DNA from 4 places in the Yersinia vastinensis genome. Region 1 is predicted to be linked to each of the others. Evidence: predicted binding sites of a transcription regulator. Region 1 holds the regulator's gene; each other region holds the start of a gene.

Region 1 (3,491 bases):
AGCGACATCAAATTAGCCAAAGTGTCCGATCCGACACTGGAAAGATTGCCAGACAAGGTGTGGCTTGCCGCTACCGATGATGGCTGCTCCGCCACCGTAGGCGATACCACCGGTTGCGCCAATGCGCCATAACTCAGGCAGAGCATGGCATTCAACAGCGCCCATTTTCCCCATCTCATCAACTTGGTGCCCATGCAGTCTTAGGATTTGACTGCATTCTCGGTTAAAACCGTCGGAACAATCAACCGGTTCGGTAAGGTAAAAATAAATCGCGTACCCAAACCAATTTCACTGATAACATCCAAACGCGCGTCATGGTGGCTCAGTGCGTGTTTCACAATAGCCAACCCCAACCCACTCCCGCCAGTTTGTCTTGAGCGAGCTTTGTCCACCCGATAAAAGCGCTCAGTCAGGCGCGGAACATGCTCAGGAGCAATCCCTGGCCCATTGTCGCTGACCTGAAATTGCGCTCCTTGTGGTGTTTGCTGCCAGCACACCTCAATTTTTGTGCCTTCAGGGGTATGATTAACCGCGTTATAAACCAGATTAGAGACCGCACTGCGCAATTGATCTTCGTTACCAAAAACTTTCAGTTGCTCATTGATACGGAAAGTAATCTCATGACGCCCATTACTCAGTGCCTGAACCTCGTGCTGCAACACTTTCAACATACGCGGAATATCGACCTGCTCATTCATATCCACGTTAGGTGCGGCCTCAATTCGTGATAGCGTCAACAGTTGCTTTACCAACCCATCCATTCGCTTGGTCTGCTCTTGCATGGTTCCTAGCGCTTTTTCGCGTAATGGGCCAGACAATTCCTGGTCATGCATCATTTCCAGATACCCTTGTAACACCGTCAGTGGTGTACGCAGCTCATGACTGACATTGGCGAAGAAATTACGCCGCGCCCCTTCCAATTGACGCATTTGCGTGACATCTCGCGCCACCATAAGTAATTGCCCTTCAGAGTAGGGCATCACACGGAACTCCACGTAATGACCATTATTCAATTGCAGGGTTAGTGGGCGAGAAAACTCTTGTTGCTGTAGATACTGACTGAATTCTGGATAACGTAATAAGTTGAGAATATGTTGACCGTTATCTTCCGGCCAACGAAAACACAATAATTTCTGGGCCAGACCATTACACCAGAAAATATTACCGTCGATCGTAGTCATCACCACAGCATCAGGTAATGATTCAGCACCACTGCGAAAGCGCTTGATAAGCAATGCTAATTCGCGACGCCTCCGGCGATTACGCAGTTGCATCTGGTACAAGCCATAAAATAAAGGCTCCCAACTCCAACGCCCGGCGGGTGGCGTCATGCTGCGGTCTAACCACAGCCAGTGAGATAATTTGAGTTGGTTATAGAAATTCCAGATTAAAGCGGCGAGCACTGAAAGCAGTAATAGCCAAGGGAGATACCCAATAAAGGCACCTAACAATAATGCAGGTAAACAAAAAATAGCCAGCTCTAAAGCCAGCGTTTTCCACGATAAACGTTCTAACACAACGAATTCTCCGGCACTGAAAACTCAGTAGCGCGTTGAGAAACGATATCCAGTTCCCCGGACGGTTTGTACCATTTTGTCATGACCATCAATTTCAAGCGCCTTACGTAACCGACGAATATGCACATCAACAGTGCGATCTTCTACATAAACGTTAGTGCCCCAGACATAATTAAGCAACTGCTCACGGCTGTACACACGCTCTGGATGGGTCATAAAAAAGTGCAGCAATTTAAACTCTGTAGGCCCCATATCTAGCGCTTGCTCGTTAGCCATAACCCGATGTGAGGAGGGGTCAAGACTCAATCCTTGCATTTCAATAACTTCTTCTACTGCCATTGGCGATATCCGGCGCATGACTGCTTTAATTCGTGCCACCAGCTCTTTTGGCGAAAAAGGCTTGGTAATATAATCATCCGCCCCTACTTCCAAACCACGAACACGGTCTTCTTCTTCGCCACGAGCGGTCAGCATCATCACAGGAATATCACGTGTCAGTGCTTCACGTTTCATATGCTTGATAAACTGGATGCCCGAACCACCAGGCAACATCCAGTCTAGCAACACCAAATCAGGGAAAGGCTCCGACAAACGCGCCACTGCGCTGTCATAATCTTCGGCTTCTAACGGTTGGTAGCCATTCTGTTCCAACACAAAGCACACCATCTCACGGATTGGTGCTTCATCTTCCACCACAAGTATGCGTCTTGCCATCATCAATCCTGCCAGTAAGTTAGTGGTCACTATGTTATGCCGCGAGCCATTATGCGTCAGTTTTGTGACATTTTTATGAAAAACATCACGCTCTCGTAAGCAATAAGCATAGTGATTAATTTCATGTTAATTGCAAAATACAGCACTCAAGTTTGCGAAGCGCCTCGGAGATTTTCGCCATCACCTTTTTTTAGCCGAGACATCCGGCGAACAGCGTTTATAATCAGCGCCATTCGATGAGAGATAACCTGCCATAGCGGGAGATTTATGCGCATTATTCATACCTCTGACTGGCATTTGGGCCAGCATTTCTTCACCAAAAGCCGTGCAGCCGAACACCAGGCATTTCTGCATTGGCTTATTGAGCAGATCGAAGAAAATCAGGTGGATGCGCTGATTGTTGCCGGTGATATATTTGATACAGGTTCTCCTCCCAGCTATGCCCGTGAGCTATATAACCGTTTTGTAGTCGAACTCCAACCCACAGGGTGCCAATTAGTCGTGCTGGGGGGGAATCACGATTCAGTATCAACACTCAATGAATCTCGGGGTTTGCTTTCCTATTTAAATACCACGGTAATATCCTGCGCCAGCAACCAACTGGAGCAACAAATCATTATCTTGAAAGATCGCCAACATCAGCCTGCCGCGTTGCTATGCGCTATTCCTTTCTTGCGTCCTCGAGATTTAGTAACCAGCCAAGCTGGTGAATCTGGCGGACAAAAACAGTTAGCGTTGCAAGAAGCCATTGCTAATCATTATCACGCGCTCTATCAGCAAGCAGTTGAACTGCGAACGAAGCTCAGCCTACCGTTACCTATTATTGCTACTGGCCACTTAACCACGGTAGGCGTGACCACAAGTGATTCAGTTCGTGATATTTACATCGGGACATTGGATGCCTTCCCTGCACACGCTTTCCCACCAGCCGATTACATTGCTTTGGGCCATATTCATCGCGCCCAACAGGTCGCAAAAACCGAGCATATTCGTTACAGCGGCTCGCCAATAGCCTTGAGCTTTGACGAGTTAAGCAAAGAAAAAAGTGTCTATCTGGTGGAGTTTAAGCAGCAGGTCCTGTCATCAGTAACCCCGCTGTTTATTCCACAATTTCAACCAATGCAGCTAATTAAAGGCGATTTACAACAAATAGAGCATCAACTGGCTAAATTTACTGGCCATCAGGGGTTGCCGGTATGGCTAGATATCGAAGTTGCCACTCAAGACTACCTCACTGATATTCAAAGACGAATTCAGGCT
Region 2 (3,491 bases), 1.2 Mb from region 1:
GGGAACCCGGAAAATCCGGATCAAATCAGGTCACTGACATCGACAAGGTTCTAAAAGAACCTTACATAGGAATAAAACAGATGTGTGGAATTGTTGGCGCAGTAGCGCAACGTGATATCGCTGAGATTCTGATCGAAGGTTTACGTCGTCTTGAATACCGTGGCTATGACTCTGCTGGTTTGGCAGTGGTTGATGCTGAAGGTAATCTGACACGTTTACGTCGGGTGGGCAAAGTTCAGGCATTGTCTGATGCGGCTGAAAAGCAGGCTTTACATGGCGGCACCGGGATTGCACATACCCGCTGGGCTACCCATGGCGAGCCATCAGAGGCCAATGCTCACCCCCATGTTTCAGAATATATCTCTGTGGTTCACAACGGTATTATCGAGAATCACGAACCTTTACGTGAATTATTGATTAGCCGTGGCTACCGTTTCAGTTCTGAAACTGATACTGAAGTTATTGCTCATTTGGTCCATTGGGAACTGCAACAAGGTGGTTCTTTGCTAGAGGTGGTTAAGCGCGTTATTCCACAACTGCGTGGCGCATACGGTACAGTTGTCATGGATAGCCGCGACCCAAGCCGCTTGGTGGCTGCTCGTTCAGGTAGCCCGTTGGTGATTGGTTGTGGTGTAGGCGAAAACTTTATCGCTTCTGACCAACTGGCTCTGTTGCCTGTTACCCGCCGCTTTATCTTCTTAGAAGAAGGCGATGTGGTTGAAGTGACTCGCCGTAGCGTGACGATTTTTGATAAGCAGGGTAACGCTATTGAGCGCCCAGAGATTGAATCTCAGGTGCAATATGATGCTGGTGACAAAGGTGAATATCGTCACTACATGCAAAAAGAGATTTATGAACAGCCTATGGCGATTAAAAATACGCTGGAAGGCCGTTTAAATCATGGTGCCATTGATTTGTCTGAGCTTGGCCCAAAAGCCGATGCTTTGTTGGCGGATGTTCAGCATATTCAAATCATTGCCTGTGGTACTTCTTATAACTCCGGTATGGTTTCTCGTTATTGGTTTGAGGCACTGGCTGGTGTGCCTTGTGACGTTGAAATCGCTTCTGAATTCCGTTATCGCAAGTCGGCTGTGCGTCCTAATAGTCTGCTGATTACCTTGTCACAATCTGGTGAAACCGCTGATACATTAGCAGCTCTGCGTTTATCAAAAGAGCTAGGATATTTAGGTTCGCTGGCTATTTGTAACGTCGCTGGTTCTTCATTGGTACGTGAATCAGATCTGGCCTTGATGACTAAAGCCGGCACTGAAATTGGTGTTGCGTCAACGAAAGCCTTCACCACGCAATTAACGGTGTTGTTGATGCTGGTGGGGCGTATCGCTTTACTAAAAGGCGTTGAAGGTAGCCAGGCGCTAGAACATAAAATTGTTGAGGCACTGCAGTCTTTACCTGTCCAGATCGAAGGGATGCTGTCGAAGGATAAAGATATTGAAGAATTAGCGAAGGATTTTGCTGATAAGCACCATGCTTTGTTCCTTGGTCGAGGCGATCAGTACCCTATCGCAATGGAAGGCGCGCTGAAACTGAAAGAAATTTCTTATATTCACGCTGAAGCTTATGCGGCTGGTGAATTAAAACATGGCCCATTGGCTTTGGTTGACGCCAATATGCCGGTGATTGTGGTAGCACCTAACAATGATTTACTGGAAAAACTGAAGTCCAACATTGAAGAAGTGCGTGCACGCGGCGGTTTACTGTATGTATTTGCTGATGAAAATGCCGGCTTTACCAGTAGTGAATTGGTTAAGATTGTGCCATTGCCTCATGTTGAAGAAATTATTGCTCCAATCTTCTATACCGTTCCTCTACAGTTGCTGTCATATCATGTTGCCCTGATCAAGGGGACGGATGTTGATAAGCCACGTAACTTGGCAAAATCGGTTACGGTTGAGTAATCGACGTCATCTCGCACGAACAAAAGCCGACATCTGTCGGCTTTTTTGTACTTTCAGTACTCAGTAATGAATTGTCATTTTAGACTAAAAAATAATCATATATTTGAGTGGCCTCTGAACTAAAAATGATATTATTTTGAATGAAAAGATTAAATAATCACTTAAAATAAAACATAAAATACTGATAAATATAATTTTTATTAACTATCAAACCGATTGTCATATAACTGTAATATTCCGTACATTTTTCTGTCATTAAACTGTCCTATTTTCCCTCCTGCACCATACTTAATCTGATGAAAACAATTTAGAGTTGATTCTAATATCCCATTAGGAGGGATTATGAAACTGATGCGTACCACCGTAGCCAGCATTGTGGCAGCGACCTTATCTATGACCACCGTGTCCGCGTTCGCTGCTGCAAGCCTGACAGGTGCAGGTGCGACATTCCCCGCGCCGGTGTATGCCAAGTGGGCAGATTCTTATCAGAAAGAAACAGGTAACAAAGTTAACTATCAAGGGATCGGTTCTTCAGGTGGCGTGAAGCAAATCATTGCCAATACTGTCGACTTCGGTGCCTCTGATGCGCCATTAACAGATGAAAAATTGGCGGCTGATGGTTTGTTCCAATTCCCTACAGTGATTGGTGGCGTGGTGTTAGCCGTCAATATCCCAGGCATTAAATCTGGTGAACTGACTTTAGACGGTAAAACACTGGGTGATATTTATCTGGGTAATGTGAAAAAGTGGAATGACCCCGCTATTGTTAAGTTAAACCCAGGTGTAAAACTCCCAGATCAGAATATTGCAGTTGTGCGTCGTGCTGATGGTTCAGGCACTTCATTCGTGTTCACCAGCTATTTGGCTAAAGTGAATGCGGAATGGAAAGAAAAAATTGGTGCAGGCTCTACAGTGAATTGGCCAACCGGCTTAGGTGGCAAGGGTAACGACGGTATTGCGGCATTTGTTCAACGTCTGCCTGGTGCGATTGGTTATGTGGAATACGCCTATGCTAAACAAAATAACCTGGCTTACACCAAACTGATTTCTGCTGATGGGAAGCCTGTTAGCCCAACAGAAGAGAACTTCAGTGCAGCAGCGAAAGGTGTTGATTGGAGCAAGACATTTGCACAAGACCTGACTAACCAGAAAGGCGAGGGGGCATGGCCAATTACTTCGACCACCTTCATTCTGGTACATAAAGATCAGAAAAATGCAGAGAAAGGCGCTGAAGTGCTGAAATTCTTCGACTGGGCTTATACCCACGGTGCAAAACAAGCCAGTGACTTGGATTATGCAACATTGCCAGCCGCAGTGGTTGAACAGGTTCGTGCAGCTTGGAAAACCAATATCAAAGACAGTTCAGGCAAAGCATTGTTCTAATCTGGTCAGAACCGAAGAAAGCAGTAAATAGATTGATATTAGTTTCATTAATTGTCCCTCCCCACCGAATGGGGAGGGATATAACACCCGGATGAGAAGAGAGTCTATGGCTGCTTATAAGCCGACGATCAAAGCACCGAGTAAATACGGTGACATCATTTTCAGTGCGCTGGTTAAACTGGCTGCGCTGAT
Region 3 (3,491 bases), 1.2 Mb from region 1:
GTGAGTTATCGAGAGCTGAAGCGAATGATCTTTTTCGGCGACAGGCAGCATTATAGCGCCAGTTACAAACTCTAACGGCATCAAACTGCCTGTTGCGCTGGAGCGAAAACCAACCATCTGATGCCCGGCAAGTTCATTCAGCGTATTGGGTGTGCCATGCTGTTGCAAATAACGTGGTGCAGCACAGGTGACTTGCGGCAATAGGGCCACTCGGCGGGCAACCATATCGCTGTCTTGTAAGTTGCCGACACGTAACACCCCGTCAATACCTTCGCGAATTAAATCAACCAGTCGGTCACCTTCACTGATAAATAATTCAATATCCGGGTATCGAGCAATAAAATCAGGTAATTGTGGCAGAACAAAATGGCGCGCCAGAGTCCCTTGTACATCTATTCTCAGCAAACCTCGAGGCTTCGCATTGGCAAAGGCCATTTCAGCATCTTCAATATCAGCAATAATTCGCAGGCAGCGCTGATAGTAAGCTTCCCCATCCAGTGTTGGGCTGACATGCCGGGTTGTTCGTTGCAATAGGCGGACATTTAAGCGTTTTTCAAGTTGTTTTACTGCGTCTGTCACTGTAGATCGTGGCAAATTTAAATCTTGGGCTGTTTGGGTAAAACTGCGCTGCTCTACTATTCTGATAAACACGCGCATTGCCTCTATTCTGTCCACTTTATTGTTCGCTTTATTCGGATAGTGTTATCGAATAATAGTGGATTATCCGAATAGACAAAAGTGGCATTCTTTGTTGACTCATGTCATTGGCAATAACTCTCTTTCAGGCGCACTGCCAACGAACGTGGATGAACAATTAAACTCACTTTTAGGGGAAGATTATGACGAATACAACTCAGCCCGTCGCCATTATCACGGGGGCCTCTCGAGGGATTGGCGCTGCAATCGCAGAGCGTTTAGCACAAGATGGCTTTGCTGTGCTTATAAATTATTCACGAGCTGACGATGAAGCCGAGGCATTGGTGCGCAAAATTCAACAAGCGGGAGGATATGCACTGGCAGCAAAAGGGGATATCAGTGACTCTGCCGCGGTGGCGCAACTATTTGCTAAAGCAGAAACGGCTTTTGGTGGGGTTGATGTCTTAGTCAATAATGCCGGAATTATGTCTCTCAGTACAATTGCTGATAGTGATGATGAACACTTTGATCACCTCATTGCGATTAATTTAAAAGGAAGTTTTAACGGGATGCGTGAAGCCGCGAAACGGCTCAGAGAGGGAGGGCACATTGTTAATTTCTCAACCAGTGTGGTGGGTTTGAAACTGGAAAAATATGCGGTTTATGCCGCCACTAAAGCGGCGGTTGAAACGATGACGGCCATTCTGGCTAAAGAGTTACGAGGCCGAAATATTACGGTCAATGCGGTAGCTCCTGGGCCAACAGCTACGGATCTATTCTTGGATGGTAAATCGCCAGAACTGATTGAAAAAATGGCTAAAATGGCACCATTAGAAAGATTAGGAACCCCAGAAGATATCGCCGCAGCAGTGGCATTTTTGGTTGGCAAGGATGGCCGTTGGATCAATGGGCAAGTTTTGCGTGCCAATGGGGGGCTAATTTAACGCTACTTTGTCGTTTGGCAGCGAAAGGGCTGAGAATAATCTTGAAAGATAAGGGTTAATAATTCATTGCGATTGTCATAAAAGCGTCATTCGCCTGTTCTAGTATCCGTTGTAACCAATAAATACAAATTGTATTACTGTTTTACAACAAGGAATTCTACTCATGCAGAATCGCGTATCCACTTTGTCCGGCATAGCCTTATCCGCCTTGATCTTAAGCAGTTCAATATTCGTGCCTAATGCGGTTGCCGCCGCCACAGGTTTATATGATCGCAGTGCTCACGGCGATGTCACGCAATTTGGCGGAGCTCGCCGTTTGACGAGTGATCAAACTCAGGCACTTCGCGACTCGTTATCCAATAAGACGGTAAAAAATGTCATTTTACTGATTGGCGACGGTATGGGTGATTCAGAAATTACCTCAGCACGTAATTATGCGATGGGGGCGGGCGGATTCTTCAAAGGCATTGATGCTCTACCACTCACTGGACAATACACTCACTATTCATTAGATAAAAAAACACAGAAACCCGATTATGTCACTGACTCGGCTGCTTCAGCGACGGCTTGGTCTTCCGGTGTCAAAACCTATAATGGCGCGCTGGGTGTTGATGTTTTTGGTAAAGATCACGTCACTATTTTAGAGCTAGCTAAAAAAGCAGGTAAAGCGACTGGAAATGTGTCAACGGCTGAATTACAAGATGCCACACCAGCGGCACAGTTTGCGCATGTCACAGGGCGTAAATGCTACGGTCCAGAAGAAACCAGTGAAAAATGCGGTACTAATGCGCTGGAAAACGGCGGCCGAGGTTCTATTACTGAGCAAATGATTGAAGGACGCGCTGATGTCACCTTAGGCGGTGGCTCAAAATCATTCAGCCAACTCGCTAAAGCCGGTGAATGGAAAGATAAATCCTTGCGTGATCAAGCTGTAGCACGCGGTTATGTGATTGTTGAAAATCTTAATGACTTGAACGCAATCAACCAAGCAGACCAACAAAAACCGCTATTAGGGCTATTTAGCTCAGGTAATATGCCTGTGCGTTGGCAGGGGCCAAAAGCCTCTTACCACGGCAATGTTGATAAACCGCCTGTCGTTTGTGAAAACAATGCTGAACGTACTAAAGATATTCCAACACTGGCGGTCATGACGGAAAAAGCCATTGATTTGCTCAAAACCAATAAAAATGGTTTCTTCTTGCAAGTCGAGGGAGCATCCATTGATAAGCAAGATCACGCCGCTAACCCGTGTGGCCAATTTGGCGAAACAGTTGATCTAGACGAAGCAGTACAAAAAGCATTGGAATTCGCCCGTGCAGATGGCAACACTTTAGTTATCGTAACGGCAGACCATGCACATTCCAGCCAAATTATCGAAGCCGATGCGAAAGCACCCGGCCTGACTCAGGCATTAACGACAAAAGATGGTGCGGTAATGGCTATCAGTTACGGTAATTCTGAAGATGATTCTCAAGGCCATACTGGTACACAGCTGCGTATAGCCGCTTACGGGCCACATGCGGCAAATGTTGTGGGTTTAACAGATCAAACGGACCTGTTCTTTACCATGCGTGATGCTATGGCGATTAAATAATATGGCGATTAAATAAGTTTCCTCACTTTCTGCAGAATCATCCCGGTGCTGTCTTGGCCGGGATTTTTATTGCTGTTGTCCCATCAACATTCCTTTTCCCGTCGATATCCTCCATTCACATTATCGCTGCTTACCAGTTGTTATAATAATAACATTTATGACTGCCTGGTTAAGGCCTAGTGGAATTAACTCCCTTTCAATGCTGCGATCATTGTCACATACATAACATTTATCGCCTGATAATGTTATTGCATTAACATTAAACGATAAAAAAAGTATAAAGGAAGGGACAATGGATATCGCAGTCATTGGTTCGA
Region 4 (3,491 bases), 920 kb from region 1:
AAGGAATTGCACGAGCTGTTCACGGGATTGTTGGGGAGTGGTCACCTTAAAGCGGCTGAGTAAACCTGCCGCCCGGCAAGCACAAAGCTCTCCCTGACAAGTTCCCATGCCAACACGAGTGCGGCGGCGTAAATCCAGTAAGTTGTTGACTGACAGAGATTCAATGGCATAACGCACTTCACCCGCAGTCACAGCTTCACATTCACATACCAGACTGTTATCCAGACGATTTCCGGCCAACAACTGTGTCGCACGGTCACCGTGGCGATACACTGCCGAACCACGGATGCTGGCAGGTAAAGAAATGACTTTGGTCAGTGTCTGTTCTGCGGATTGTTGTGAACCGGGCAATGGCTCTTGGGCCGTGGTACAGGCTGTAGTCACCCCCAGTTTTTCACATACTTTATCGGTGGCCCATTCAGCCATCAGCCGGTAAGTCATCAATTTACCGCCAGTAATGGTAATGAACCCCTCTAGCCCATCACGACTGGCGTGATCCAGTAATACGATGCCGCGGCTAACATTACGGCCTGAAGGGTCATCATCGCTGGCAACTAAAGGTCTAACTCCGGCATACGCGCGCAAAATGCGCGTTTGCGCTAATTGTGGTGAAAGTTTTGACCCTTCACGGATTAAGGTGTCCACCTCTTGCGGGGTGACAATCATGTTATCTATCTGATCATATTCAATATGTGTGGAGGTCGTACCGATCAGTGAAATGGTATCGCCCGGCACCAAAATGTCCGCATCTGCGGGTTTACGGCAACGGTTGATCACCATGTTGTTGATCCGATGACCGAGGATCAACAGTGCGCCTTTGGCAGGAAACATGCGGATCCGTAGATCGGCATATTCTGCAATGTGTTGTCCCCAGATCCCGGCGGCATTCACTACGATCTGTGCATGGATATCATATTGGCATTGGTTTTTATGATCGAAAACGCGCACACCAGTGACTCGATCACCTTGACGCAGTAAACCAATCACTTCGTGATAAGTCAGTACATTGGCACCATGCTCACGGGCATCCAGCATATTGGCAGCGGTTAAGCGGAAAGGATCAACCGTGCCATCTGGCACCCGAACAGCGGCAATCAATGATGGATTGGCGGCAGGTTCCAGACGTAATGCCAACTTTGGATCAATGGCTTGCGCTTCGATTCCCGCATCCTGACAACGAGCAATAAATTGCGTCTGATACTCAAGGGAGTCTTCCGGTAGCGTGATAAACAAGCCATCCGTTTGTTCAATACAATGGCGAGCGATACGTTTAAGAATTCGGTTTTCTTCAATACATTCACGGGCAGATTCGCCATCCGTCACCGCATAGCGCGCCCCACTGTGCAGCAAACCATGATTTCGCCCCGTCGCACCCGTAGCAATGTCATGCCTTTCGAGCAGAGTACAAGCCAAACCACGCCGAGCGCAGTCCCGCGCAATCCCGGCCCCGGTCGCGCCACCACCAATGATGATGACATCCGTTTCTGTGTAAGGAGAACTGTTCGTCATGAAAGACCCCACATTATCAGACAGCCGCCTGGCGGCTAATTATGAGTCTATTGAGCCACAATCTTTATGGTTATTGTTTGATAAGGAACAAAAACGAACGAAAAACGAAAGTGAAGTGGTGTTTAAAAACCATGATTGTGATCAAAGTCACAGGTAATTTATGATTACAGGTTTCAAAATGTTAACCAATCGCTCAAAATTGCCGCCGCTTTCATATAACTGTAACAAATGCGCCATCACTCACAGATAAATACCAAGAATTTATCTAGCATGGCGTTCGTTATGGAACATAAACGACAGTCGCGTTGCTGTTTAGCTACCGACTGCCGTTTAACTACCGGATAGATACCAGGCTATACCGGAGTCAAAAAACAACAAATAGCCATCGGAGGCACTCATGTTGAGTATTTTTAAGCCCGCGCCACATGTGGCACGGCTTCCCGCAGACCAGGTCGACCCCACCTACCGCCGCTTACGCTGGCAAATCTTCATGGGTATCTTCTTCGGTTACGCCGCCTATTATCTGGTGCGTAAAAACTTTACTCTGGCCATGCCGTATTTAATCGAACAAGGGTTCTCTCGTGGGGATCTGGGTTTCGCCCTATCCGGTATTTCTATCGCTTACGGTTTCTCAAAATTCATCATGGGGTCGGTTTCTGACCGCTCCAACCCGCGGGTATTCCTTTCCGCCGGTTTGATTCTCTCCGCAGCAGTGATGCTGTTTATGGGCTTTGTACCTTGGGCAACATCCAGTATCGCTGTGATGTTTGTGCTGCTGTTCTTATGCGGCTGGTTCCAGGGGATGGGGTGGCCGCCATGTGGCCGTACCATGGTGCACTGGTGGTCGAAGAAAGAACGTGGTGGGATTGTTTCTATCTGGAACTGCGCCCATAACGTGGGTGGCGGCTTACCACCACTACTGTTCTTGCTCGGGATGGCTTGGTTTAACGACTGGAAAGCGGCGTTATATATGCCTGCTTTCGCGGCTATTTTGGTCGCACTGATCGTCTTTGGCTTGATGCGTGATACCCCTCAATCCGTAGGTTTACCGCCGATTGAAGAGTACAAAAACGACTATCCAGATGACTACACCAAAGAAGCTGAAGAAGAGCTGACCGCAAAGCAAATCTTCATGCAATATGTTTTCCCTAACAAACTGCTGTGGTATATCGCCATTGCTAACGTTTTCGTTTATTTACTGCGTTACGGCATCCTTGACTGGTCACCGACCTATCTGAAAGAAGTGAAACACTTCGCACTGGATAAATCGTCGTGGGCTTATTTCCTGTATGAATACGCCGGTATTCCAGGGACGCTGCTGTGCGGCTGGATGTCTGACAAAGTGTTTAAAGGCAACCGTGGTGCTACCGGTGTGTTCTTTATGACATTAGTGACTATCGCGACCATTATTTACTGGCTGAACCCTGTCGGTAACCCTGGTATCGATATGGCTTGTATGATCACTATCGGCTTCCTGATTTATGGCCCGGTCATGTTGATTGGTCTACATGCTCTTGAATTAGCGCCGAAAAAAGCGGCAGGTACAGCAGCAGGCTTCACGGGTCTGTTCGGTTATCTGGGCGGTTCGGTCGCGGCCAGTGCCATCGTTGGTTATACCGTTGACTACTTCGGTTGGGACGGTGGCTTTATGGTGATGATTGGCGGCAGCATCTTGGCTGTATTGCTGCTGCTCGTCGTGATGTTTAGCGAGAAAAAACATCACGAAGAGATGGCGAGAAAGCAAAACCAGTAAATTTTCACCCTAAGCTTTAAGTCTCTAACAGGCTGTGTCGTTATCTATGGATGTATAGCGCCACAGCCTTTTTCATACCTTGAAATTGATAAATGGAGCATAATCAATGCAAATTCATATAAAAACCTTGGCGGCAAGCATCATTTTGGCATCTTCAGTAGCGGGTATGGCACACGCGGCAGAGTCATCTTCCTCGGACAAATCCACACTCACCAAACCTTCCGCAGAC

The links. Region 1 encodes PhoB, which activates phosphate uptake and scavenging genes when phosphate is short. Its sites were predicted from a motif close to CTGTCATAAAACTGNCNNAT; they were not measured.
Region 2: pstS (phosphate ABC transporter substrate-binding protein PstS) is a predicted target of PhoB. The motif match lies at 2,166-2,185, and genes of this name have one in related genera.
Region 3: phoA (alkaline phosphatase) is a predicted target of PhoB. The motif match lies at 1,653-1,672, and genes of this name have one in related genera.
Region 4: glpT (glycerol-3-phosphate transporter) is a predicted target of PhoB. The motif match lies at 1,718-1,737, and genes of this name have one in related genera.

What each region holds. Positions count from the first base shown of each region.
Region 1 is NZ_CP173260.1:3,551,477-3,554,967, forward strand. It holds gene ACIOG0_RS16565 (PstS family phosphate ABC transporter substrate-binding protein) at 1-179, opposite strand, end outside; gene phoR (phosphate regulon sensor histidine kinase PhoR) at 201-1,517, opposite strand; gene phoB (phosphate response regulator transcription factor PhoB) at 1,542-2,231, opposite strand; gene sbcD (exonuclease subunit SbcD) at 2,499-3,491, shown strand, end outside.
Region 2 is NZ_CP173260.1:4,723,926-4,727,416, forward strand. It holds gene glmS (glutamine--fructose-6-phosphate transaminase (isomerizing)) at 81-1,916, shown strand; gene pstS (phosphate ABC transporter substrate-binding protein PstS) at 2,259-3,299, shown strand; gene pstC (phosphate ABC transporter permease PstC) at 3,406-3,491, shown strand, end outside.
Region 3 is NZ_CP173260.1:2,345,787-2,349,277, forward strand. It holds gene ACIOG0_RS11010 (LysR family transcriptional regulator) at 1-675, opposite strand, end outside; gene ACIOG0_RS11015 (SDR family oxidoreductase) at 840-1,580, shown strand; gene phoA (alkaline phosphatase) at 1,744-3,174, shown strand; gene rbsK (ribokinase) at 3,467-3,491, shown strand, end outside.
Region 4 is NZ_CP173260.1:4,467,216-4,470,706, forward strand. It holds gene glpA (anaerobic glycerol-3-phosphate dehydrogenase subunit A) at 1-1,509, opposite strand, end outside; gene ACIOG0_RS20690 (hypothetical protein) at 1,508-1,666, shown strand; gene glpT (glycerol-3-phosphate transporter) at 1,907-3,262, shown strand; gene glpQ (glycerophosphodiester phosphodiesterase) at 3,369-3,491, shown strand, end outside.